Regions from separate parts of the Pseudomonas sp. NPDC007930 genome, predicted to be linked through region 4. Evidence: predicted binding sites of a transcription regulator. Region 4 holds the regulator's gene; each other region holds the start of a gene.

Region 1 (5,635 bases), on a different contig from region 4:
CGAACCATATCACCGGTATATTATAAACGTAGAGACCATAGCTAATATCCGGGAATTTAATTTTAACGAGTCGTCGCCCCGAAACTCCGACCCAAACTACGGAGAAGGCCTGTAATATGGCTGGCGCCATGTCGGGCTCAGTGCCTGGGAAAGGAATGTACGCCCAAGCGCAAGTTATCACTAAACAAAGCCAGGGTGCAGAACTTCCAAGTCGATCTAGATGATGTCTGTAAATAAACATCAAGTTGCCAATTATAAACGATAAGGGTAACAACGATATTACATAATACCTAGGCGCAATGTGCCAAGAGAGTACAAGTAAAGAGAGAGCGTAGCTAGTTGTAAGTAGTATCCATAGGTAGGCAGGTTTTTTATAAGCTCCCAGGCTCCATAAGACTGCTAAAGAAATATATGCTAATTCTTCCCAAGCTAGTGACCATAGTGAGCCATTATTTGGCGAGACTGAAATAAGTCCGCCTGTCGCCCATTGATACACGGAACCTACAAAAAAACGGTAACCAAAGAAGGCATAGCCTACTGCTAAGGCTGTTAGTAATGCTGGAAATATTCGTAGTGCACGCTTGATTGCAAAAACACGCCAGAGTGGGGTTTCAGAGTAGCTCTTTAATACCAGAAATCCACTAACTGCCAGAAACGCGGGTACGGCCCTGATAAAGCCGTTCCATCCGTTGCTGGGATCAAGCTGCTCCCATATGTGTGCCCAGACTACCTCAATAGCCAGTAATATTCGAATGACGTCAAAATTTGGATAGTGGTTATTTGGCTGAGGGGGGGTGTTGGGTTCTGGCATTGGACTTCCAAGTATGTGTGTTTTGAGTATTAGTCCGCTGGTTTGGTAAAGGCTACAGTCGGGGAGGAGCGGAGATATTTTGCAGAGATCATACACTTTGTACCTCCGTTGGATACAGCATGTATCGATCCTCGCATGGAAATTCTTTTAGCAGCTAGGGCCAGAGATTTTTAGCGGGCTGTTACGGCTCATACAGCTAAACCCTCCGTCTCCCTCCGACGCGAGAAAAACGACATAGCCTTTACCAAGGGCGTTTCCTTCGCCACTTATTCCCTAGCTGAGGTGGGAGCCTAGACGAAATTTCCAGTCTCTGGATGGTGGTCTTTCGTAGAATTAATATGCTCTAGGTGAGCTTACGTAAAGTATGTGCCAGCTCATCATTGGTTTTTGGGGGGGCGGGGTGTCACTTGATCGCCTTCTACTAACAAGCCAAAAATCAATGCCATCGGTAACCAAATTAAAAACCAATGCTCCTTAGGCCGCGATAAAAACGCCATCCCTTCCGTTAAACCTGAGCCAAAACCGAAGATCAACCAGGCGGCAGCAAGACTAACTGCCGGATTCTTGCGGTTCTGCCAACAGAACTTAAGGGCTGCCGCGTACAACACAATCCAAAGCACCAAGCCAACAATCCCACCGCTCCAGAGCACTCCCAACTCCATGTTATGCGGGTCAGCCAAGTGCCCATCCAGGTCCGGCAAATATACCGCCATGGTGGTGTCATACCCATATCCTAACCACGGCCGCTCACTGATCTGTCGGAGGGCTTCCATCCAGATTTGCGGGCGATAGGAAACGCCGCGCTGGGTAACGCTTTCCGGGTGAATAGCGACCAATACAGCGAATCCAAACACCGCCGCCGCGACTACCAGCAAACCACGTTTGCGCTCCCCGGCGAGCATCAGCCAGCATAGCGCAAACGCCAAGCCCACCAGCGGGGTGCGTGAACCCGTGGCCAGCACCGTCAGGCCCAGTACAGCAAGGCATACCAGTGCCACTGGATCGATCAGGCGGCGCCCCTGCAGCCAGGTGGCTAGCCAGATTGCGGTGAAGGCGCCGAATACGTGCGCACTGAGCAGCGGGTTGTACAACGCGCCGTACCCGTTAAGGCGCTCGGCGCCGGAAGGGACCAAGACCGCTAGGTAGTACACCAACGAAACGCCGGCTGCCAAAGCGGCTACCATCGCGGCCCAGCGGGTGAGTTGCATCAGTTGCCGTTGCGAACGCAGGGCAATGATGGCGCTGTTGAACAGCAACAGGGCAATGAACAGTGGCCGTTTGGCCAGCGAGAGCCAGCTCTCATCCGTTTCCGCCCATGCCACTGTAATAATCGTGTACACGCTGAACGCCGCAAATGCTGCGAACAGCGGGTTCATCACCAACGGCCTTAGCAACGCGGGCCGTAACACCAGCAACACTGCTGTCGGCAGGGCAAGAAACACGTAGAAAAGTTGATGAACCCGATTGCGGTCCCCGGCGATGAACATGCTGACAAGGATGATCAGCCAGCCCAGGGGGATCAGGTATCGCTCGAAGAAATCGGCGCTGCGGTCACGCAGTGAAGCGGTGGAAACTCCAGAAAACATTGCTCGTTCTCAATCCTTGGTGTGTCGGCGGCGCGCATGATGGCATTTTCGCACTAGGGAATCCATGCAAGTTCCCTTTCGTCTCATAGCGTATTCGGCAATCGCGATCGGTAATCGTTTATTTTGAATCAGTGGATGTATTCTAGGATTGCCCAATAATAAAACTGCCCCCCTAACCATCGGTGCCTGCCCCATGACCAGCACCTCCGTTTTGCCCTTGGTCTCCATCGTCGCCCCCTGCTACAACGGCGAAAAATACCTGGCGTTGGCCCTGGAGGGCATCTACGCCCAAACCTACGCCAACATCGAAGTCATCATCGTCGACGACGGCTCCACAGACGGTAGCCTAGCGCTGCTGGAAAAGCTCCAACCTACCTATGGATTTCATCTCCATCACCAGCAAAACCAGGGGGTGAGCGCGGCGCTGAACCATGGCCTGAAGTACGCCAAGGGCAAGTACGTCGCCACCCCAGACCTCGATGACATCATGCTGCCCGAGTCGGTCGCGGTACGTGTGGCGTTCATGGAGGAGCACCCGGAGACCGGGATCTGCTCCGGCAACAGCCGGTACATCGACGCCCAGGGCAATGTGCTCAAAACCGAAAAGCGCAGCCACCCCAGCCGCTACGATTTCGCCGACATCCTGCGCAACGCCCGGGTGTGCGGCGCGCCCGCGGCTTTGTACCGGATGGCGGCCCTCGAGGCAGCAAATTTCTACGACCCGGCGCTGCAGGTGCAGGATTTTCAGATCACTCTGAGGGTGACCCAGGCCGGCTACTTCGTCGATGCGCTGCCGGTGTTGATCACCCTGTACCGGCGCCACCCGAACAACCTGTCGCGGCGTTACAAGAAGGTGTTGATAGCGGACCTGGCCGCCATCGCGCCGTACCGCGCACACCCGGAGTACGAGGCAGGCTATGCGGTGGTGCTGCATAAGGCACTCAAGTACGCCGTACGCGAGGACCGGGCCGATGCCTGGCGTTTGTTACGCCAGGTGCCGCGCCGGCAGTGGAACCGGGTGACTTTTCAGCGGTTCAAGCGGTTGGTGAGCCTTTGGCCGAAGGCGATGTTCAAGCGTTTGGCGGGTGGGAGGAAGGCTTAGGATTCGTGGGCGTTTGGTTGGCGAGTGGGGTAGGGCCTTTCGCCAGGCCGCCGTAATGCTATCCACTTAAGCAAAAGGCATTGCAGCTCAACGGCCTTGTGAGGGTGCGATCACGCACGCCCGCGCGCGCAGGCGCTGCTCCTACCGTGCGAATGCCACCTCAGTGCAACCCCGCCGGCCTCACCCCCGCATACGGGAACTTCGACAGTGGCTTGACCCAGAACCGCTTACTCTCCGCCTGGTCCGGCGGCAGCACGGCTTCGCCGCCCCAGCCGTCGTGCTTCAACGCTTCGCGATAGGCATCCCATTCCAGCTTGATGGCGGCTTCTTTGGCGATTGCCTCACTGTCGAACCAGCCCAGCACATAGGCTTCGCCTTGTTCACGGCCGTGCTCGATGAGTAGGTAAATGTTGTCCATGGAACCTCCAGCGGGTTGCAAGCGTGTTACAGGCCTCTATCTCTCAGGCTATCGGCAGGTGGGGTAAATGTCTAACCGCCATTCGTCAGTGCAACCCCTCTGCCTTGCTCACAATAATCGTTTTAGCACGCCACACCCCCCTCAAGTACCGCTTGGCTTGGCCGATACCGCCCTAAGGGTTGTACGTCAACTCACCTCTACCGATAACACCCACAACCAAGAGAGCCTGCCATGCACCTTCGCCACCTCTCCATCGCCCGCCGCGCGGGGCTGGGTTTCACGTTGATCGCGGTATTGGTCGCCGTGCTCGGGGCCTTTGCGTTGGTCCAGATGTCGGCCATTCGCCAGAGCGAAGTCACGGTAGAAACCAACTGGGTGCCGAGCATGCGCCTGGTAGGTGACGTGCGTGAGATCATGCTGCGCATCCGCACTATTTCCCTGCGCCTGGCGTTGGACCCTGATCCGAAAAACGCCAGCACCTACCGCTCGCAGATGGACACCCGCACCCAGGACCTGGCGAAAAAACTGCAAACCCTCGAGGGCTATGTAGACACCCCCCAGGAGCGCGCGCTGTACGAGCCGTTCAAGGCCAGCCTGGGCGAATACCAGAGCGCGTTGGCGAAGTCCTTCACACTGGCCGACCAAGGCCAGCGCGAAGCGCTCAACACCTTGCTGCTGGTAGACATGAAACGCGTGGTCGATGGCAGTGGCGCGCAGTTGCAGGCGCTCACGGACTTCTACAACCAGCAGGTAGAGCAGGAAGGCAAAGCCGCTGAGGCGCAGTACAACCGCTCGTTCACCGTGGTGCTGGCCTTTGTGCTGCTGGCCGCGCTGGCCACCGTGGCCCTGGCGCTGTGGCTGACCCGCAGCATCGTGCGCCCGCTGGGCCAGGCGGTGCAGGCGGCGGAAACCGTTGCCGCCGGGGATTTGACCCAGCCGCTGCCGGTCGAAGGCAACGATGAAGTGACCCGCCTGTTCCGCGCGCTGCAGGCCATGCAGCAAAGCCTGCGCGGCACTTTGCAGTTGATTCGCCAGTCTGCCGGGCAACTGGGCAGCGCCGCCAGCCAGTTGGATGCGGTGACCCAAGACAGCAGCCGCGGTGTGAACCGCCAGAACGATGAGATCGAACAGGCCGCCACGGCCATCAACGAGATGACCTCGGCGGTGGAGGAGGTGGCGCGCAACGCGGTGTCGACCTCCGAGGCGTCGAGCCAGTCGAATACCTCGGCCCAGCAAGGGCGGGTGCGGGTGGAAGAAACCGTGAGCGCGATCCAGGCGTTGTCGGGGGATGTGCAGAACACCTCGTCGCTGGTGCAAAGCCTGGCCGCGCAGTCGCAAAGCATCGGCAAGGTGCTGGACGTGATCCGCGCCATCGCCGAGCAAACCAACTTGCTGGCGCTGAACGCGGCGATTGAAGCGGCACGCGCCGGCGAGTCCGGCCGGGGCTTTGCGGTGGTGGCCGATGAGGTGCGTGCGCTGGCCCACCGTACCCAACAGTCCACCCTGGAGATCGACCAGATGATCACCGCCATGCGCGGTGGCTCGGCGCAGGCGCTGGAGTCGATGAACAGCAGTAACCGCCTGGCGGCGCAAACCCTGGAGAAGGCGTTGTCTGCCGGGCAGGCGTTGAATGAGATCACCGCGTCGATCGGGCAGATTTCCGAGCGCAACCTGGTGATCGCCAGCGCGGCCGAAGAGCAGGCCCAGGTGGCCCGCGA
Region 2 (5,635 bases), on a different contig from region 4:
GACCTTCTCGCCGGAATACTCCAGCGGGCCGCGGGCATCCCAGATGGCCAGGTCGGCGGCGCCGAGGCGGCCGAGCAGGTAATCGAGGGTGGCGGTAGGGCCTGGGTGCAGGGTGAGGGCCACGGGGCCCGCCACCGGCGCCGGCACCTCGGTGCTCAGCGGCAGGCCTTCGGCCTCCCAGGCCAGCACGCCGCCGTTCAGGTAGTGGTAACGGCTGTGGCCGATCACGTCGAGCAGCCAGATGAAGCGCCCGGCCCAGCCGCCACCTTCGTCGTCGTAGACCACGTAGACCGCGTTGGGGTTGTGCCCCAGTTCACCGAACAACGCCTGCAGCGCGGCCATCTCGGGCAGCAGCCCGGGCGCTGGCGGCTGGCCCAGTTGGGTGCGTTTGGGGTCGACGAAGCGGGCACCGGGAATGTGCCCGGCCTGGTAGCGCGCGGGGCTGGTCAGATCGACCAGCACCAGCTCGGCGCAACCCAGGCGGCTGTTGAGCTCGGCCGCTTCGATGACCAGCGGCAGGCCGGAAAAATCAGGCATGTAGGCTCACCCTTGAGGGGGAAAAACGCCGATTGTAGCGCAAGGCTCACTTCTTGCGGTTGCTGAAGGTGGTCAGGGCCTTTTCGATGCATTGCGAGGTTTTGCCAAAGGCCTGCACGGAGAGGTCGGCCAGCGGCCCGCCGCCCTGATCGGCCACCACCAGCATCACCACCCGCTCGTGGCTGGCCAGCGAGCGCATCAGCAGGTGCTCGCCGCGAAACAGCGTGCGCAGGCTGCTCGGCAGCAGTGGGCTGAGTTGCTCGTTGTTCTCCGGGCTCAGGCGCAGTTGCCCGGGCTGTTCGATCAAGCGCTTGAGCACCGGGCCTTGGTCCAACGGGAAGGTCAGTTCGGCGGCGGGCTTGGGCAGCCCGGCGATCTGGTGCACGCGCAGTATCGTCTGGCTTTTATCGAGCATCAGCAGCATCACCCGCTGCATGCCGCAGGCCACCAGGGCGTCGCGGGCCGAGGTGGTCAGGTGCATGGCGTTGTTGAACGGGCTGGGCTCGACCAGCAGGTCGGCGCAGCGCCTGCGCCACATCGCCAGGGCTTCGGCGGACGGCGGCGGCGCCGGTTGCAGCTTGCGGTGGATGCGCCGCTCGGTCCACGGCCAGATCAGCGCCACGGCCGGGTGCCAGAGGTCGGGCTGGGCCACCGAGCGCGCGCTTTGCGCCGATTGCTGGTGCACCTGGGCTTGCACGTCGTCCAGCGGCAGTTGCGTGTACAGGGCGATCATCTGCTGCCAGCGCAGCACGTGGGGGGTGTCCCAGGCCTGCTGCGCCGCCAGTGCCAGGCCGTTGGCCAGCAAGATGGTATTGGCTGGCTGGTTGGCGAAGCGGCGGATCTGCGGCTCGGCGTCCAGCCGGCGCTGCTGGCGCAGCGGGTCGTCGAGGTCGCGGGCAATCAGCATCACCGTGGCCAGCGAGCGGCGGTCTTCGACCAGCGTGCGGTAGCCCTGCAGCACCCACAGCGGCAGGCGCCAGCGTTCGGCCAGGGCCTTGCACACATCCAGCAGCGGTACGCCAAACAGCTGCTGCTCAACCTTCATCGCCGGCTCGCCACGGTGCACCACGCGCAGCTCCCACTCTTCGATGAGCTTGGGGTGCAGCAGCGCCATCGGCCACAGCGGCGAGAGGAACAGCAACGCGCCCCAGTGGATTTCCTGCCACAGCCGCGCCAGGCGGGCGGCGAACAGGCCATTGGCCAGCTGGGTGGCGTGCTGGCTGACCAGTTGCAACTGCCGCAGCGCCGGCGGGATCTCGCCCGGCTCGACCGCCGGTAGCCGGCGCAGCAAATCGCCGGTGCGCTGCAGGCCCATGCGGGTCATCGCCACTTCCAGGCTTTCGGCCGGCTCCAGCAGGCCGCCGCCGGCATGGGCATTGGCTTCGCGGATGACGTTGAGCACCAGTGCCGGGCTTTCCTGCATGCGTTCGGCGATGTCGCGCAGCGAGCGCCGGCTATCGTTCAAATAAGCGCACACCCGTTCGTGGCTCTGCTTCGGAACGGGGAGGCGGACATCGCCCAAGGCTTTGACCCAGCTGTCGACGGAATTCGGTGTGGCGGCTGTCATAAAGGGCCCGCAGGGTGGCTGTTCTGGCTTTTCACATCTTGTGACTATAGTCTGGCGCACTTCTGCCGATAGGTAGAAGCAGAGATTGAGGCGGCAGCCCGTGCCGCGTTCCCCTTTGGTTTTCGAAGTGCTCCTGACCTATGGCTAAAATTATCGGCATTATCGTCGTATTCGCGAGCGTGATCGGCGGCTACGTCCTTTCCCACGGCCAGCTCGCGGCGCTGATCCAGCCTTTCGAGGTCATGATCATCGGCGGTGCGTGCCTCGGTGCATTCCTCCAGGCCAACCCCGGCTCGATGACCATGCACGTCTTCAAGAAAGCCTTGAAGATGTTCGGCTCGCGCTTTACCCATGCCTTCTATATCGAAGTGCTCAGCCTGGTCTACGAGATTCTCAACAAGAGCCGCCGCGAAGGCATGATGGCGATCGAGGCCGACATCGAAGATGCCGCCGCCAGCCCGATCTTCGCCAAGTACCCCAGCGTGCTGAAAGACGCCCGCATGACGGCGTTCATCTGCGATTACCTGCGCATCATGTCGTCGGGCAACATGGCCCCGCACGAGCTCGAAGGGCTGTTCGACATGGAACTGCTGAGCATGAAGGAAGAGCTGGAGCACCCGTCCCATGCCGTGCAGGGCATCGCCGACGGCCTGCCGGGTTTCGGTATCGTGGCCGCGGTACTGGGTATCGTGGTGACCATGGCCTCGCTCGGCGACGGCGACAAGGCCGCCATCGGTGGCCACGTGGGCGCGGCGCTGGTGGGTACCTTCCTCGGTATTCTCGCCGCCTATGGCTTCTTCGGCCCGCTGGCGTCGTGCCTGGCCCATGACGCCAAGGAAGAAATGAACACCTACGAGGCGATCAAGGCCTCGCTGGTGGCCTCTGCCTCGGGCATGCCGCCGACCCTGGCCGTGGAATTCGGCCGCAAGGTGCTCTACCCAGCGCACCGCCCGAGCTTTGCCGAGCTCGAAGAAGCGGTACGTGGTCGCTAAGCCATGGAGAACAATCAGCCAATCATCGTAAAGCGCGTCAAGCGCTTTGGCGGGGGGCACCATGGCGGTGCCTGGAAAATCGCCTTCGCCGACTTCGCGACGGCGATGATGGCGTTCTTCCTGGTGCTCTGGTTGCTGTCCAACGCCACGCCTGAGCAGAAAATCGCCATTGCCGGGTATTTCAAAGACCCGATCGGCTTCACCGAAAGCGGCTCGCCCTACGTGATCGACCTGGGCGGCTCGCCGCAGCTGTCGCCGGACCACACGCTGAACCCGGAAACCCAGGAGTCGCCGCCCAAGCCCGACACCGAGGCCCAGCCGCAAACGCAGATCAACCCGGAACAGGCTGAGAACATCGCCGAGAAGGTCGAAAAAGACCGCCTCGAGCTGCTGTTGCAAGAGCTGCAGAACAAGGTGGATGAGAACCCGCAACTGGCCAAGTTCAAGGACCAGATCCTGTTCGAGATCACCCAGGACGGCCTGCGCATCCAGATCATGGACGCCGAGAACCGGCCGATGTTCGACATCGGTAGCGCGCGCCTGAAGCCGTACTTCGAAGACTTGCTGCTGGCCATGGCCGACACCATCAAGGAAGTGCCGAACAAGGTCAGCATCAGCGGCCACACCGACGCCAAGCCGTACGCCAGCAATGGCGACTTCGGTAACTGGGAACTGTCGGCCAACCGCGCCAACGCCGCGCGCCGCGCGCTGGTGATTGGCAGCTACCCGGAAAGCCAGGTGGCGCGGGTGGTGGGGTATGGCTCGTCGGCGCTGTTCGACCGCAAGAACCCGCTGAACCCGGTGAACCGGCGCATCGACATCACGGTATTGACCAAGAAGGCCCAGCAGGCCATCGAAGGCGATGCCAACGAGGACGACAAAACCCCACCGGCCGCTGCGCCTACGCCGCCACCGGGGGCCGCCAACGGCGCCCCTGGCAGCGCCCCGGCTGCGGCAATCGACCCGAACCGCCCGGTGCAGCCGCGTGAACTGCGCGAGAAGCTGAACATCTTCGACAACGGCGCGATGGCGCCGGGGGCGGGCGGTAAGCAGTTGTAAGGCGGCTGGCCCTTCGCCCGGCACAGCCGGAGTGCCGGACCACGGCCTCCCACGAGATTCGTGTAAGTACTTGATTTACGGGGCAACACAGAACCCGTGGGAGGCCGGCTGTGCCGGGCGAAGGGCCCCGTCAGTATTCGCTTTTCGGCAAACTGGCAATGATCGAGCGGTAGCTGTGCATCCGTTGCGGTTTGATCTGGCCGGCTTCCAGCGCCCCTAGCAGCGCGCAGCCCGGCTCGCGGTCGTGCTTGCAGTCGCGAAAGCGGCAATGCCCGAGCAGCCCGGCAAACTCGATGAAGCCCGCTTCGACGTCGTCACGGCTGACGTGCACCAGGCCAAACTCGCGGATGCCCGGCGAGTCGATCAGGTTGCCGCCGCCGGGGAAGTGATACAGCCGCGCGGTGGTGGTGGTGTGGGTGCCCTGGCCAGACCACTCCGACAGCGCCCCTACCCGTGTGCCAACCCCCGGCAGCAGGCTGTTGACCAACGAAGACTTGCCCACCCCCGATTGCCCGACGAACACGCTGGTGCGGGTTTTCAGCTGCTCCTGCAGTTGCTCCATGCCATCGCCCTCGTGGGCAGACACCTCCAGCAGCGGGTAGCCCAGCTCGCGGTACACCTGCAGCAATGCCTGCAACGCCGGGGCGTTTTCGGCGTTGATCATGTCGGCTTTGTTCAGCAGCAGCAGCGGCTGGATGCCGGCGTGCTCGGCCGCGACCAGGTAGCGGTCGATCAGGTTGGCATGGGGCTCGGGCGCCGGGGCGAACACGATCACGATCTGGTCGACGTTGGCCGCCACGGGCTTGAGCTGGCCGCGGGAATCCGGCCGGCACAGCTCGCTGTGGCGCGGCAGCTGCGCCACGATCACGCCATCACCTTGGTTGCCGGCACGCCACACCACGCGGTCGCCGGTGACCAGCGTCGGCAGGTTGGCGCGCAGGTAGCAGCGGGCGATTTCGCCGGGGGCGGCCTCGACCTCCACCTGAACGCCAAAGTGGGCAATCACCAGGCCTTCCTGCTCCGGGCCCAGGTCGCCCCCTTCGAGCACTTCCAGCGCTTGTGATTCACGCTTGGCCGCGCGCGAAGCACGTTCGTTCTGGATCTTGTCGATGCGCCAGGACTGGCGGCGGGTGAGCTGGCGTTTGGCCATGAATGTCTCGCGGTAGCGCGGTATGATCCGCCGGCTGAATGAAGCCCGCGAGTTTAGCACGCCACGTGCGCTAAACTGCGCAGCACTAGCCGAGGAGTCCCCCATGCAAAACCCACAGAACCTGATCTGGATCGACCTGGAAATGACCGGGCTGGACCCAGACAACGACGTGATCATCGAGATGGCCACCATCGTCACCGACAGCGAGCTGAACACCCTGGCCGAAGGCCCGGTGATCGCCGTGCACCAGAGCGACGAGATTCTCGCCGGCATGGACGAGTGGAACACCCGCCAGCACGGCGGCTCGGGCCTGACCCAGCGCGTGCGCGA
Region 3 (5,635 bases), on a different contig from region 4:
CGGTGAAGAAGCGCATCAGGATGTGCGGCAGGCCGGCAGTGCCGAACATCAGCGCCAGGCCCAGCGAGAACGCCGAGATTGGGTCTTTCACCAGCCCGCCGGGGCTCATGATCGCCTCGCCTTTGGGGTGCACCTTGATCGCCTCGGAGAACAGCATGTTGAAGTCGAAGTTGACCGACTTCATCACCATCAGCGCCATGAACGACGCGCCCGACAGCAACAGCACCGCCTTGATGATCTGCACCCAGGTGGTCGCCAGCATGCCGCCGAACAGCACGTACAGGCACATCAGGATGCCCACCAGCACCACCGCGATGCCGTAGTCGAGGCCAAACAGCAACTGGATCAGCTTGCCGGCGCCGACCATCTGCGCGATCAGGTAGAAGGCCACCACCACCAGCGAGCCACAGGCCGACAGGGTGCGGATTTCCTTCTGCTTGAGGCGGTACGAAGCCACGTCGGCGAAGGTGTACTTGCCCAGGTTGCGCAGGCGCTCGGCGATCAGGAACAGAATGATCGGCCAGCCCACCAGAAAGCCGATCGAGTAGATCAGCCCGTCGTAGCCAGAGGCGAACACCAGCGCCGAGATGCCCAGAAACGAGGCGGCCGACATGTAGTCGCCGGCGATCGCCAGGCCGTTCTGAAAGCCGGTGATGCGCCCACCGGCGGCGTAGTAGTCGGCGGCCGAGCGGTTACGCTTGGAGGCCCAGTAGGTGATGCCCAGGGTGAGCGCCACGAAGGCGACGAACATGATGATCGCCGGCACGTTGAGGGGTTGCTTCTGTACCGCCCCGGTGAGGGCGTCGGCGGCCAGGGCCAGGGGCGCTACGGCGGCCAGCGCGGCCGCGACTGCAAGGCGGCGGATCATGGCTTCACCTCGTTGAGGATGGCTTGGTTGAGCTGATCGAATTCGCCATTGGCGCGGCGCACGTAGATGGCCGTGAGCACGAAGGCGCTGAGGATCAAGCCGACCCCGATCGGAATGCCCCAGGTGATCGCCGAACCGGGGCTGAGCTTGGCCCCCAGCACGTGCGGGCCATAGGCGATGAGCAGGATGAAAGCCGAGTAGAGGGCGAGCATGATCGCCGACAGGATCCAGGCAAAGCGTTCGCGCTTGGCCACCAGTTCCTTGAAGCGAGGGTTTTCCTGGATGGCCAGGTAGATGCTGTCGTTCATTGTTTTTGTCTCCGCAGCACGGTTGGGGTGGAACATGCTCCACTTTAGGCGTGCGCGGGGGCAAAAAAAGACGACTTTAGTAGTAGGGGGAGCAGGCCCTCCCCGTTTGGGGAGGGAAGGGGGCAAGCGGCAAGTTAGAAGCTGGGAGCGTTCACAGCTTGCTGCTTGCTGCTTGCCACTTGCTGCTCTAGCCCTCCATCTCCAGGCGTTTGCGCACCACTTCCACCAGGCGGTCGGGCTGGAACTTGGAGAGGAAATCGTCGCACCCCACCTTGCGCACCATCGACTCGTTGAAACTGCCCGACAACGAGGTGTGCAGCACCACGTAGAGCTTGGCCAGGCGCGGGTCCTGGCGGATTTCGGTGGTCAGCCGGTAGCCGTCCATTTCCGGCATTTCGGCGTCGGTGAACACCATCAGCAGCTTCTTGTTGAGGTCTTCACCGGCATCGGCCCAGGCCTTGAGCATGCGCAGGCCCTTCAGGCCGTCGCTGGCCACGTGCATCTTCATGCCCAATTGCGACAGCGTGTCGCGCAGTTGCGCCAGGGCCACGGTGGAGTCGTCGACCAGCAGCACTTCGCGGCCACGGGCGCGCTGCAGCACGTTGTCTTCAAGCTTCTCGCGGGAGACCTTGGCGTTGTACGGCACGATCTCGGCCAGCACCTTCTCCACGTCGATCACCTCCACCAGGTTGTCGTCGACCTTGGTGATGGCGGTGAGGTAATGCTGGCGCCCGGCGCTGGAGGGGGGCGGCATGATCGCCTCCCAGTTGAGGTTGATGATGCGGTCTACCCCGCCCACCAGGAACGCCTGCACCGAGCGGTTGTACTCGGTGACGATGATGGTGCTGTTCGGCCCCGGCTGCAGCGGGCGCATGCCGATCGCCTGGGACAGGTCGATCACCGGCAGGGTTTGCCCGCGCAGGTTGACCACCCCACACACGAAGGCATGGCGCTGCGGCATCAGGGTCAGCTTGGGCAGTTGCAGCACCTCTTGCACCTTGAACACGTTGATCGCGAACAGTTGCCGGCCAGAGAGGCGGAACATCAGGATTTCCAGGCGGTTTTCACCGACCAGTTGCGTGCGCTGATCGACCGAATCGAGAATGCCTGCCATGGATGAATGCCTCGGGCGCTGAAAGGTAAAGGTACTGGAGTGGGCTATCGGCCAGGTGGGCTGGAACTTTAGGTCTGGCTACAGGGCCCTCGCCCCACACCCCAGTATCAGGGAAACCCTGAGGAACCCTCAGGGAATGCCGGATAGGTTTGGTGCCCGATTGCCATTATTGTGACGCTATTCTCAGATGCTTGAATGGAGTCAGCCCGTGCACGCCACCCCCGCCAACGCCTGCTTCACCGCGCCGGCCGCTGCTGGCGGCCTCGGGCTGCCCGTGCTGGGCTGGCTCACCCAGTTGCACGATTGCCTCGACCACCTGGCCCTGCTCAACGGCGACGACGAAGCCGCCAGCGCCCTGCGCTATGCCCTGGTACGCCTGCACGCCACCGCCCAGGCCAGCGGCCTGGCCGGGGTGGCGCAGTTCGCCGCGGCGGTGGCCCTGGCCCTGGCGGCGTCGCCCAGCCCCTGGCACCAGGACGGCAACAGCCGCGGTGTGCTGCGCCAGTGCCTCGACCTGATGGCCTGGCAAGTGGAGCTGGCAGACCCTACCACCGGCGAACTGAACCTCGACCAGCAAGAACAACAGCAACTGCTTACCGAACTGCGCGACACCCTGGCTGGCCGGCAGTTGAACCTGCCCCTGCCCGGCTGGGCGTTCGAACGGCGTGCGGTGTGATGCCGCAGGGTGGCATTGCGCCATTACCGAAAAGCGTCACACTTTGCAATAAAACGCCGACCAGTGGCGGCTGAAATCCGTTTTATGTGTACAAAGTGGTACCATGCGCCGCCCCTCCTCCCTCCTAGGGCGGCCTGTATCGCACACCATGCAGCACTCTGACCTTCAACCTGGCGCGTGGCCCCGCCGGCTTTTGCCGGGGCTGGCCGGCACCTGCGCATTGGCCAACCTGGCGGCTTGGTATTTCGCCGTGGGCAATGGCCCGGCGCTGCTGGCGCTGAACCTGCTTTGCGCCGCCGCGCTGGCCTGGCACGCCCTGCGCCCGGCAGCGCCGCAGGCCCTGGCCGCGCAGTTGCTGGCGGTGCGCGAGCATGAGCGCCAGCGCCTGGGCCGCGACCTGCACGACGAACTCGGCCAGTTGCTGGGCTTTTGCCGCCTGCGCCTGGAATGGCTCGGCAAGCGCCTGGGCACCGAGCTGCAGGCCCCCGCCCAGGAAATAAACGCAGCGTTGGCCGAAGCGCTGGAAAAAATGCGCGACATCAGCAGCCTGCTCAACCCTCGCCAACTGGCCAGCCTGGGCCTTGAAGCGAGCCTGCGCAGCCACTTGCTGCGGGCACTGGCCGGCACCTCGCTGCAGTGGAGCCTGCAATGCCGGCAGGGCCTGAACGGGCTCGATGAGGCCATGGCGGTGGCGGTATTTCGCATCGTTCAGGAGGCTGCCAGCAATACCTTGCGCCATGCCCAGGCGCGGCACCTGAGCGTGCAGCTCGAGCGCCAGGCGCAGGGCCTGGCGTTGGCCCTCAGCGACGACGGCCGCGGCTTTGACGGCGCCGCGGCGCTGGCCCAGGGCCGTGGCCTGGCCGGCATCCGGGAGCGCGCCCAGGCCCTGGGCGGCCACTTGCGGGTGGCCAGCGCGCCCGGCCAGGGCTGCCGCCTCAGCGTGCTGCTGCCCTGGCCCAAGCCGCGCGCCGCCCGCGCCGGGCGAGAGGCGCCATGAGCTGCCGGCTGCTGTTGGTCGATGACCACGTGCTGATCCGCGCCGGGCTGCGCGCGCTGTTGGCCGACATCCCCGGCTACAGCGTGGTGGCTGAAGGCGACGACGGCAGCCAACTGCTCGACCTCAGCCGCCGCCACCGCCCGGACATGGTCCTGCTCGACCTCTCGATGAAATCCCTCGGCGGCCTGGAGGCGCTGCGCGCGCTCAAGCGCCAGGCGCCGGCGCCGCGGGTGCTGATCGTGACCATGCACAGCGAACCGCGCCTGGTCATGCAAGCGCTGGAAGCCGGCGCCGACGGCTACCTGCTCAAAGACAGCAGCGCCGCCGAGCTGGAACACGCGCTGCAATCGCTGCGCACCGGCATCCGTTACCTCAGCCCGGCGGTGGCCGGCGCGGTGATCCAGCGCGCGTTGCAGCCCCAGGCCCGCCCCGCGGCCCAGGCGCTGACCGCGCGGCAGCTGGAAATCCTGCGGCTGATCGCCCGCGGCAAGGCCACCCGCGAGATCGCCCAGGGCCTGGGGCTGAGCATCAAGACCGTCGAAACCCACCGCGCCCAGCTGATGAAGCGCCTGCAGGTGTTCGACGTTGCCGGGCTGGCGCTGTACGCGGTGCGCGAAGGCATCATCAACCTGGATGACTGAGCAGCGCGCAGTTCTGCGGCAGGTGCACCTTCAGCGCCTTGGCGCGGGCGGCAAAGCGCAGGTTGGCGCTCTTCACCGGCTCGCCGTCGAGGTTGATGTCCAGCCCTTCGCCGGCGTGCACCTCGACCCACGGTAGCCGCGCCCGCACGAACAGGTTGTCCAGCACCAGGCCGCCGGCCAGCAGCGCCTTGAGCGCGCCGATCACCTCGCCCGGCGCCGGCAGGATGCACACATCGAGCAGGCCGTCGTCGGCCAACGCCTCAGGGCACAGCACGTGGCCGCCGCCGGCCTGGCGGCCGTTGCCGATGCCCAGCGCGAGCAACTCGCCCTCCCACTCGAACCCCGGCCCGGCCAGGCGCCCATGGGCGGCCTTGAGCTCGCTGAAGCGGCTGAGCCCGGTGAACAGGTAGGCCGCGCCGCCGAGCACTTTTTTCAGGTCTTCGGAGGTGTTGGCCGTGACCTGGCTGCCAAAGCCGCCGGTGGCCATGTTCAGGAACAAATGCTCGCCGGCCTCGCCGAGGTCGATGTCCCGCGCCGGGGCGTTGAGCAGCGCCAGCGCCGCGGCTGGCTCCAGCGGCACCCCGGCGGCGCGGGCGAAGTCATTGGCGGTGCCCAGCGGCAACAGCACCAGCGAGGCGTCTTCGGGCGCTTGCGCCAGGGCCTCGGCCACGTCCCTGAGGGTGCCGTCGCCACCCCCGGCGATGATCGTGCGGTAGCCGGCGGCCAGCCCTTCGGCCACCAGCCGCTGGGCATCGCCGGCCTCCCAGGTGACCCGCACCAGCAGCTCCCAGCCCTGCTCGCGCTGGGCCTGTACCGCCTGGCGCACCTCCTCGTTGAGGGCCTGTTTACCGTGCAGAATCAGCCATGCCTTACGTTCGATCATGATGTAGCCCCCATTAGCGATGAGGCATAGACCACAGCGCGGGCAAAAAGCGCCACAGTCATCAAAATGACAAAAAACCGACCTTTCGTCCGCGGGGCTTCCAAAAGGTCAATTTACTGACTAATATCGCTTTCACATCACTTCTTCA
Region 4 (5,635 bases):
CACAGGCGTTGCGCACCAAGTGCACCAACGGGTCGGCGAGGGCTTCGACGAGGTTCTTGTCGAGGTCGGTGTCTTCGCCCACCAGCTCCAGGTTGATTTCCTTCTTGAGCTGGCGCGCCAGGTCACGGACCAACCGCGGGAAGCGCCCGAACACCTTCTTGATCGGCTGCATGCGGGTTTTCATCACCGCGGTCTGCAGGTCGGCGGTGACCACGTCGAGGTTCGACACCGCCTTGGCCATGGCTTCGTTGCCGCTGTTGGCGCCCAGGCGCACCAGGCGGTTACGCACCAGCACCAGTTCGCCGACCATGTTCATGATTTCATCGAGCCGCGCGGTGTCGACCCGCACGGTGGTTTCCGCTTCGCTGGCGGCCGGTTTGTCGGCGGCCGGGGCGCGGGCCGGCGCGGGCGCGGCGGGTGCTGGCGCGGCGGCAGGCTTGGGCGCTTCGCTGCGGGCCGGCGCGGGCGCAGCGGCCGCGGCGGGCGCGGCAGCTGGCGCTGGAGCGGCGGCTTTCGGCGGCGCGGCCACGGCAGCGGCCGCTGGCGTGGCGGCGGTGGCCACCTCACCGGTGAACTTGCCTTTGCCGTGCAGCTCGTCGAGCAGCGATTCGAATTCGTCGTCGGTGATCAGCTCTGGGCTGCCCGCCGCGGGCGCGGCCGCCACCGGGGTTGCCGGCGCGGCGGCGGCAACGTTATCGGCGGTGAACGAGCCCTTGCCATGCAACTGGTCGAGCAGCGCTTCGAACTCGTCGTCGGTGATCAAATCCGCGGCCCCGGCCGCGGCTGGGGCGGCTTCCGCCGGCGGCACCGGCAAGGCATCGGCGGCGAACTGGCCCTTGCCGTGCAATTGGTCGAGCAGCGCTTCGAATTCAGAGTCGGTGATTTCATCGCTGCCGGCTTCGGCTGGCGCCGCGGCCACCGGCGCAGGCGCCGGGGCATTGCTGGCATCGAGCGAATGCAGCAGCGCTTCGAATTCGGCGTCGGTGATGTCGGCTTCGGCCGCGGCAGGCGCCGCGGGCGCCGGGGCAACTGCCGCGGGCGGCGCCACCGGGGCGGCGGGCGCGGCACCGGCCGGTTCCGCCAGGCGCGCCAAGGCCTCGAGCAACTGCGGGCTGGCCGGGGTGATCTCGCTGCGCTCACGCACCTGGCCGAACATACCGTTGACGGTGTCGAGGGCCTCGAGCACCACGTCCATCAGCTCGGCGTCTACGCGCCGTTCGCCCTTACGAAGGATGTCGAACACGTTCTCGGCAATGTGGCAGCACTCCACCAGCTCGTTGAGCTGGAGAAAACCCGCGCCGCCCTTGACGGTGTGAAACCCACGGAATATCGCATTGAGCAGGTCGGAGTCGTCGGGCCGGCTTTCCAGCTCGACCAATTGCTCGGACAACTGCTCGAGGATCTCGCCGGCCTCTACCAGGAAGTCCTGGAGGATTTCTTCATCGGCGCCGAAGCTCATGTAGGGGTGCTCCTGGAATTCGTTAAGTACGGCCCGGCCGCGGCGGCTCAGCGCCGGGCCTGGAACGGTGCCTGCAGCCCGGAATCAGAAGCCCAGGCTCGACAGCAGGTCATCCACGTCGTCTTGACCGGATACCACGTCATCACGCTTATCGGCATGAATCTGCGGACCTTCACCCCTATCGGGATATTTTTCTTTGTCCTGCTCGCGCTCCAGCTCTTCGCGGTCGTGGCGGATGCCGGCGAAGCGGTCGACCGAGCTGGCCATCAACACCAGCTTGAGCAGGTTGCCTTCCACCTCGGTGACCAGCTTGGTCACGCGCTTGATCACTTGGCCGGTGAGGTCCTGGAAGTCCTGCGCCAGCAGAATGTCGTTGAGGTGGGTGTGCAGGTTCGAGACATCGGCCTCGCTGCGTTCCAGGAAGGTGTCTACGCGCTTGACCAGCTCGCGGAATTCCTCGGCGCTGACCTCTTTGCGCATGAAGCGCTGCCAGTCGGCGCGCAGGTCTTTGGCCGCGTCGCCAAACCCCTGCACCACCGGTAGGCTTTGCTCGACCAGGTCCATGGTGCGGTTGGCGGCTTTTTCGGTCAGGCGCGTGACGTAGTCCAGGCGCTCGGTGGCGTCGGTGATTTGCGACGCTTCCTGGGCTTCAGGCAGGCGCGGGTCGATCTGGAAGCTGACGATCGCGCTGTGCAACTCGCGCGTCAGTTTGCCGACCTCTTGGTACAGCCCGCGATCACGGGCCTGATTCAGCTCATGGATCAGTTCGACCGCCTCGCTGAACTTTCCTTGTTCCAGGCTTTCGACCAACTCATGGGCGTGTTTTTTCAGGGTGGACTCAAAGTCCCCCAACGATGAATGCTTCGGCTCCATGGGGCCCCCGTAGGCTGAGTCAGCTGTTGACGCGTTCGAAGATCTTCTCGATCTTCTCTTTCAGCACCTGGGCGGTGAAAGGTTTGACCACGTAGCCGTTGACCCCGGCCTGGGCCGCTTCGATGATCTGCTCGCGTTTGGCCTCGGCGGTGACCATCAGCACTGGCAGGTGGCGCAGGCGGTCGTCGGCGCGCACGGTGCGCAGCAGGTCGATGCCGCTCATGCCAGGCATGTTCCAGTCGGTGACCAGAAAGTCGAAGTTGCCGCTGTGCAACATGGGCAGCGCCGTGTTGCCGTCATCGGCCTCGGCGGTGTTGGTGAAGCCCAGGTCACGCAGCAGGTTTTTGATGATTCGCCGCATCGTCGAGAAGTCGTCAACGATGAGGATTTTCATGTTCTTGTCCAAGTAGACCTCCAAGCAGTCTTAAACACGCCCAGCCCCGGGGGCGCAAGCATTCAAACCAGTTCACAGCAAACGCGACTGCATGAGCAGGCATGGCTGGCGTGATATCACACAGCCAACGCCCTGATCCAGCAAATCTTTTACAAAACCCGCAACTTTGTTACCGGGCCCGCCACTCACCCAGCCGGCTGCGCAAACGTGCCGCGCATTGGCTGTGCAACTGGCTCACCCGCGACTCGCTCACGCCCAGTACTTCGCCGATTTCCTTGAGGTTGAGTTCCTCGTCGTAATACAGCGACAGCACCAGCCGCTCCCGCTCCGGCAGGTTGGCGATGGCTTCGGCCAAGGCCTTCTGGAAGCGCTCGTCTTCCAGCCCCCGCGATGGCTCGCCACTGCTGGCGCCCTCTTCGTGGGTGCCTTCGTGCTCGCCTTCCTGGAGCAGGTCGTCAAAGCTGAACAGGCGGCTACCGAGGGTGTCGTTGAGGATCCCGTAGTATTCGTCCAGGCTCATCTTGAGTTCGGCAGCAACCTCGTGATCTTTAGCGTCACGGCCAGTTCGCGCTTCAATTGCGCGAATCGCGTCACTGACCATGCGCGTATTGCGGTGCACCGAGCGTGGCGCCCAGTCACCCTTGCGCACTTCATCGAGCATCGCGCCGCGAATGCGGATGCCGGCGTAGGTCTCGAAACTGGCGCCCTTGCTCGAGTCGTACTTGGTCGACACCTCGAGCAGGCCGATCATGCCGGCCTGGATCAGGTCTTCGACCTGCACGCTGGAGGGCAAGCGCGCCAGCAGGTGGTAGGCGATGCGCTTGACCAGCGGCGCATAGCGTTCAATCAGCTGGTATTGCTGCGACTCGCGAGAAGCCTTGTTGTACATCCGGTATCCGCTGGCACTCATGATACGGGCCCCGCACTGGTTTGCTGTACCAATCGTTCGACGAAGAACTCCAGGTGCCCGCGAGGGTTGGCGGGCAGCGGCCAGGTGTCGACCTTCTGGGCGATGGCCTTGAAGGCCAGCGCGCACTTGGAGCGTGGAAACGCCTCGTACACCGCGCGTTGCTTCTGCACGGCCTTGCGCACCGTTTCATCGTAAGGCACCGCGCCCACGTACTGCAGGGCCACGTCAAGGAAACGGTCAGTCACTTTCGTAAGCTTAGCGAACAGGTTGCGCCCTTCCTGCGGGCTTTGCGCCATGTTGGCGAGCACGCGGAAGCGGTTCATGCCGTAGTCGCGGTTGAGCAGCTTGATCAGGGCGTAGGCATCGGTGATCGACGTGGGCTCGTCGCACACCACCAACAGCACTTCCTGGGCGGCGCGCACGAAGCTGACCACCGAGTCGCCGATCCCGGCGGCGGTGTCGATCACCAGCACGTCGAGGTTGTCGCCGATTTCGCTGAACGCCTGGATCAACCCGGCATGCTGGGCCGGGGTCAGGTGCACCATGCTCTGGGTACCGCTGGCCGCCGGCACGATGCGGATGCCGCCCGGCCCCTGCAGCAAGACGTCGCGCAGGTCGCAGCGGCCCTCGATCACGTCGGCCAGGGTGCGCTTGGGCGTGAGCCCGAGCAGCACGTCAACGTTGGCAAGGCCCAGGTCGGCGTCGAGCAACATCACTCGCCGGCCGAGTTCGGCCAGTGCCAGCGAGAGGTTCACTGACACGTTTGTCTTGCCGACGCCACCTTTGCCGCCGGTCACCGCGATCACCTGTACGGGATGCATGCTGCCCATTCGTTCTTTACCTTGTCACTTCAGACCGAGGCCACGCGAGCCTGCCAGGGGCAGCACTTCACGCAGGTAGATTGCATTTTCCATCGCCCTTGCCCTCACCCGGCACGCTTGCCGGGGCTGTGGTAGAGATCAGCGAACATATCGGCCATGGCCTCTTCGCTGGGCTCTTCCTGTACTTGCGCACTCACCGCGCGGCTTACCAACTGGTGCCGGCGCGGCAGGTGAAGGTCATCGGGGATGCGCGGGCCATCGGTGAGGTACGCCACTGGCAGCTCATGGCTGATCGCCAGGCTCAGCACCTCACCGAGGCTTGCAGATTCATCGAGTTTGGTCAGGATGCAACCGGCCAGGCCACAGCGCTTGTAGCTGTGGTAGGCGGCGGTCAGCACCTGTTTCTGGCTGGTGGTGGCCAATACCAGGTAATTGCGCGCGCGGATGCCGCGCCCGGCCAGGCTTTCGAGCTGAAGCTTCAGGGCCGGGTCGCTGGCTTGCAGGCCGGCGGTGTCGATCAACACCACACGCTTGCGCAGCAGCGGTTCCAGCGCCTGGGCCAGCGATTGGCCGGGGTCGACGTGGGTGACCGGTACGTTGAGAATGCGCCCCAGCGTTTTCAGCTGTTCCTGGGCGCCGATACGGAAACTGTCCATGCTCACCAAAGCGATGTTTTGCGCGCCGTATTTAAGCACATATCGCGCGGCAAGCTTGGCCAGCGTAGTGGTTTTGCCCATCCCGGCCGGCCCGACCACCGAAATGATCCCGCCTTCTTCCAGCGGCTCGACCTCTGGCGTGCTGATCATCCGCGCCAGATGCGCCAGCAGCATGCGCCAAGCCTGGCGCGGCTCGCTGAACTCGCCGATCTGGTCAAGCAACTGGCGCGACAGCGGCCCGCTCAGGCCGATGCGCTGCAGGCGGCGCCAGAGGTTGGCCTGTTCCGGGCGGCTGCCTTGCAGTTGGGTCCAGGCCAGCGAGCCCAGTTGCACTTCGAGCAGTTCGCGCAGGCCGTTGAGTTCCTGGCGCATCGAGTCGAACAAGCGCTGGTCCATGGCCGGCTCGGCGGGCTTGGCCGGTGCCACCGGGGCGGCGCGCAGCGGTTCGTCGAAGGTCGGTTCGATCAGCGGCTCGGCGGCGGTCAGCGGCAGGCCGGCGAACAATTGGCGGTTGGTGGTGCC

Evidence for each region. The regulator FliA, encoded in region 4, starts transcription of late flagellar genes. The targets are predictions, from matches to a motif close to CTAAAGTTTNNNNNNNNNNNGCCGNTAA.
Region 1: the regulator FliA is predicted to act here: its motif matches at 4,058-4,085, upstream of ACFZCE_RS15375 (methyl-accepting chemotaxis protein).
Region 2: the regulator FliA is predicted to act here: its motif matches at 2,149-2,176, upstream of motA (flagellar motor stator protein MotA).
Region 3: the regulator FliA is predicted to act here: its motif matches at 2,335-2,362, upstream of ACFZCE_RS18320 (chemotaxis protein CheW).

Annotation. Positions count from the first base shown of each region.
Region 1 covers NZ_JBIBKC010000006.1:226,060-231,694, forward strand. Annotated here, with positions in the region: gene ACFZCE_RS15355 (acyltransferase family protein) at 1-811, opposite strand, end outside; gene ACFZCE_RS15360 (O-antigen ligase family protein) at 1,189-2,397, opposite strand; gene ACFZCE_RS15365 (glycosyltransferase) at 2,591-3,499, shown strand; gene ACFZCE_RS15370 (hypothetical protein) at 3,660-3,917, opposite strand; gene ACFZCE_RS15375 (methyl-accepting chemotaxis protein) at 4,149-5,635, shown strand, end outside.
Region 2 covers NZ_JBIBKC010000003.1:479,771-485,405, forward strand. Annotated here, with positions in the region: gene ACFZCE_RS09730 (rhodanese-like domain-containing protein) at 1-537, opposite strand, end outside; gene ACFZCE_RS09735 (HDOD domain-containing protein) at 584-2,104, opposite strand; gene motA (flagellar motor stator protein MotA) at 2,245-3,096, shown strand; gene motB (flagellar motor protein MotB) at 3,100-4,155, shown strand; gene rsgA (small ribosomal subunit biogenesis GTPase RsgA) at 4,286-5,305, opposite strand; gene orn (oligoribonuclease) at 5,409-5,635, shown strand, end outside.
Region 3 covers NZ_JBIBKC010000009.1:17,498-23,132, reverse strand. Annotated here, with positions in the region: gene ACFZCE_RS18330 (cation/acetate symporter ActP) at 1-868, opposite strand, end outside; gene ACFZCE_RS18325 (DUF485 domain-containing protein) at 865-1,176, opposite strand; gene ACFZCE_RS18320 (chemotaxis protein CheW) at 1,364-2,290, opposite strand; gene ACFZCE_RS18315 (hypothetical protein) at 2,499-2,966, shown strand; gene ACFZCE_RS18310 (histidine kinase) at 3,115-3,963, shown strand; gene ACFZCE_RS18305 (response regulator) at 3,960-4,604, shown strand; gene yegS (lipid kinase YegS) at 4,588-5,487, opposite strand.
Region 4 covers NZ_JBIBKC010000005.1:111,492-117,126, reverse strand. Annotated here, with positions in the region: gene ACFZCE_RS13135 (chemotaxis protein CheW) at 1-1,459, opposite strand, end outside; gene ACFZCE_RS13130 (protein phosphatase CheZ) at 1,544-2,332, opposite strand; gene ACFZCE_RS13125 (response regulator) at 2,352-2,726, opposite strand; gene fliA (RNA polymerase sigma factor FliA) at 2,896-3,639, opposite strand; gene fleN (flagellar synthesis regulator FleN) at 3,633-4,466, opposite strand; gene flhF (flagellar biosynthesis protein FlhF) at 4,562-5,635, opposite strand, start outside.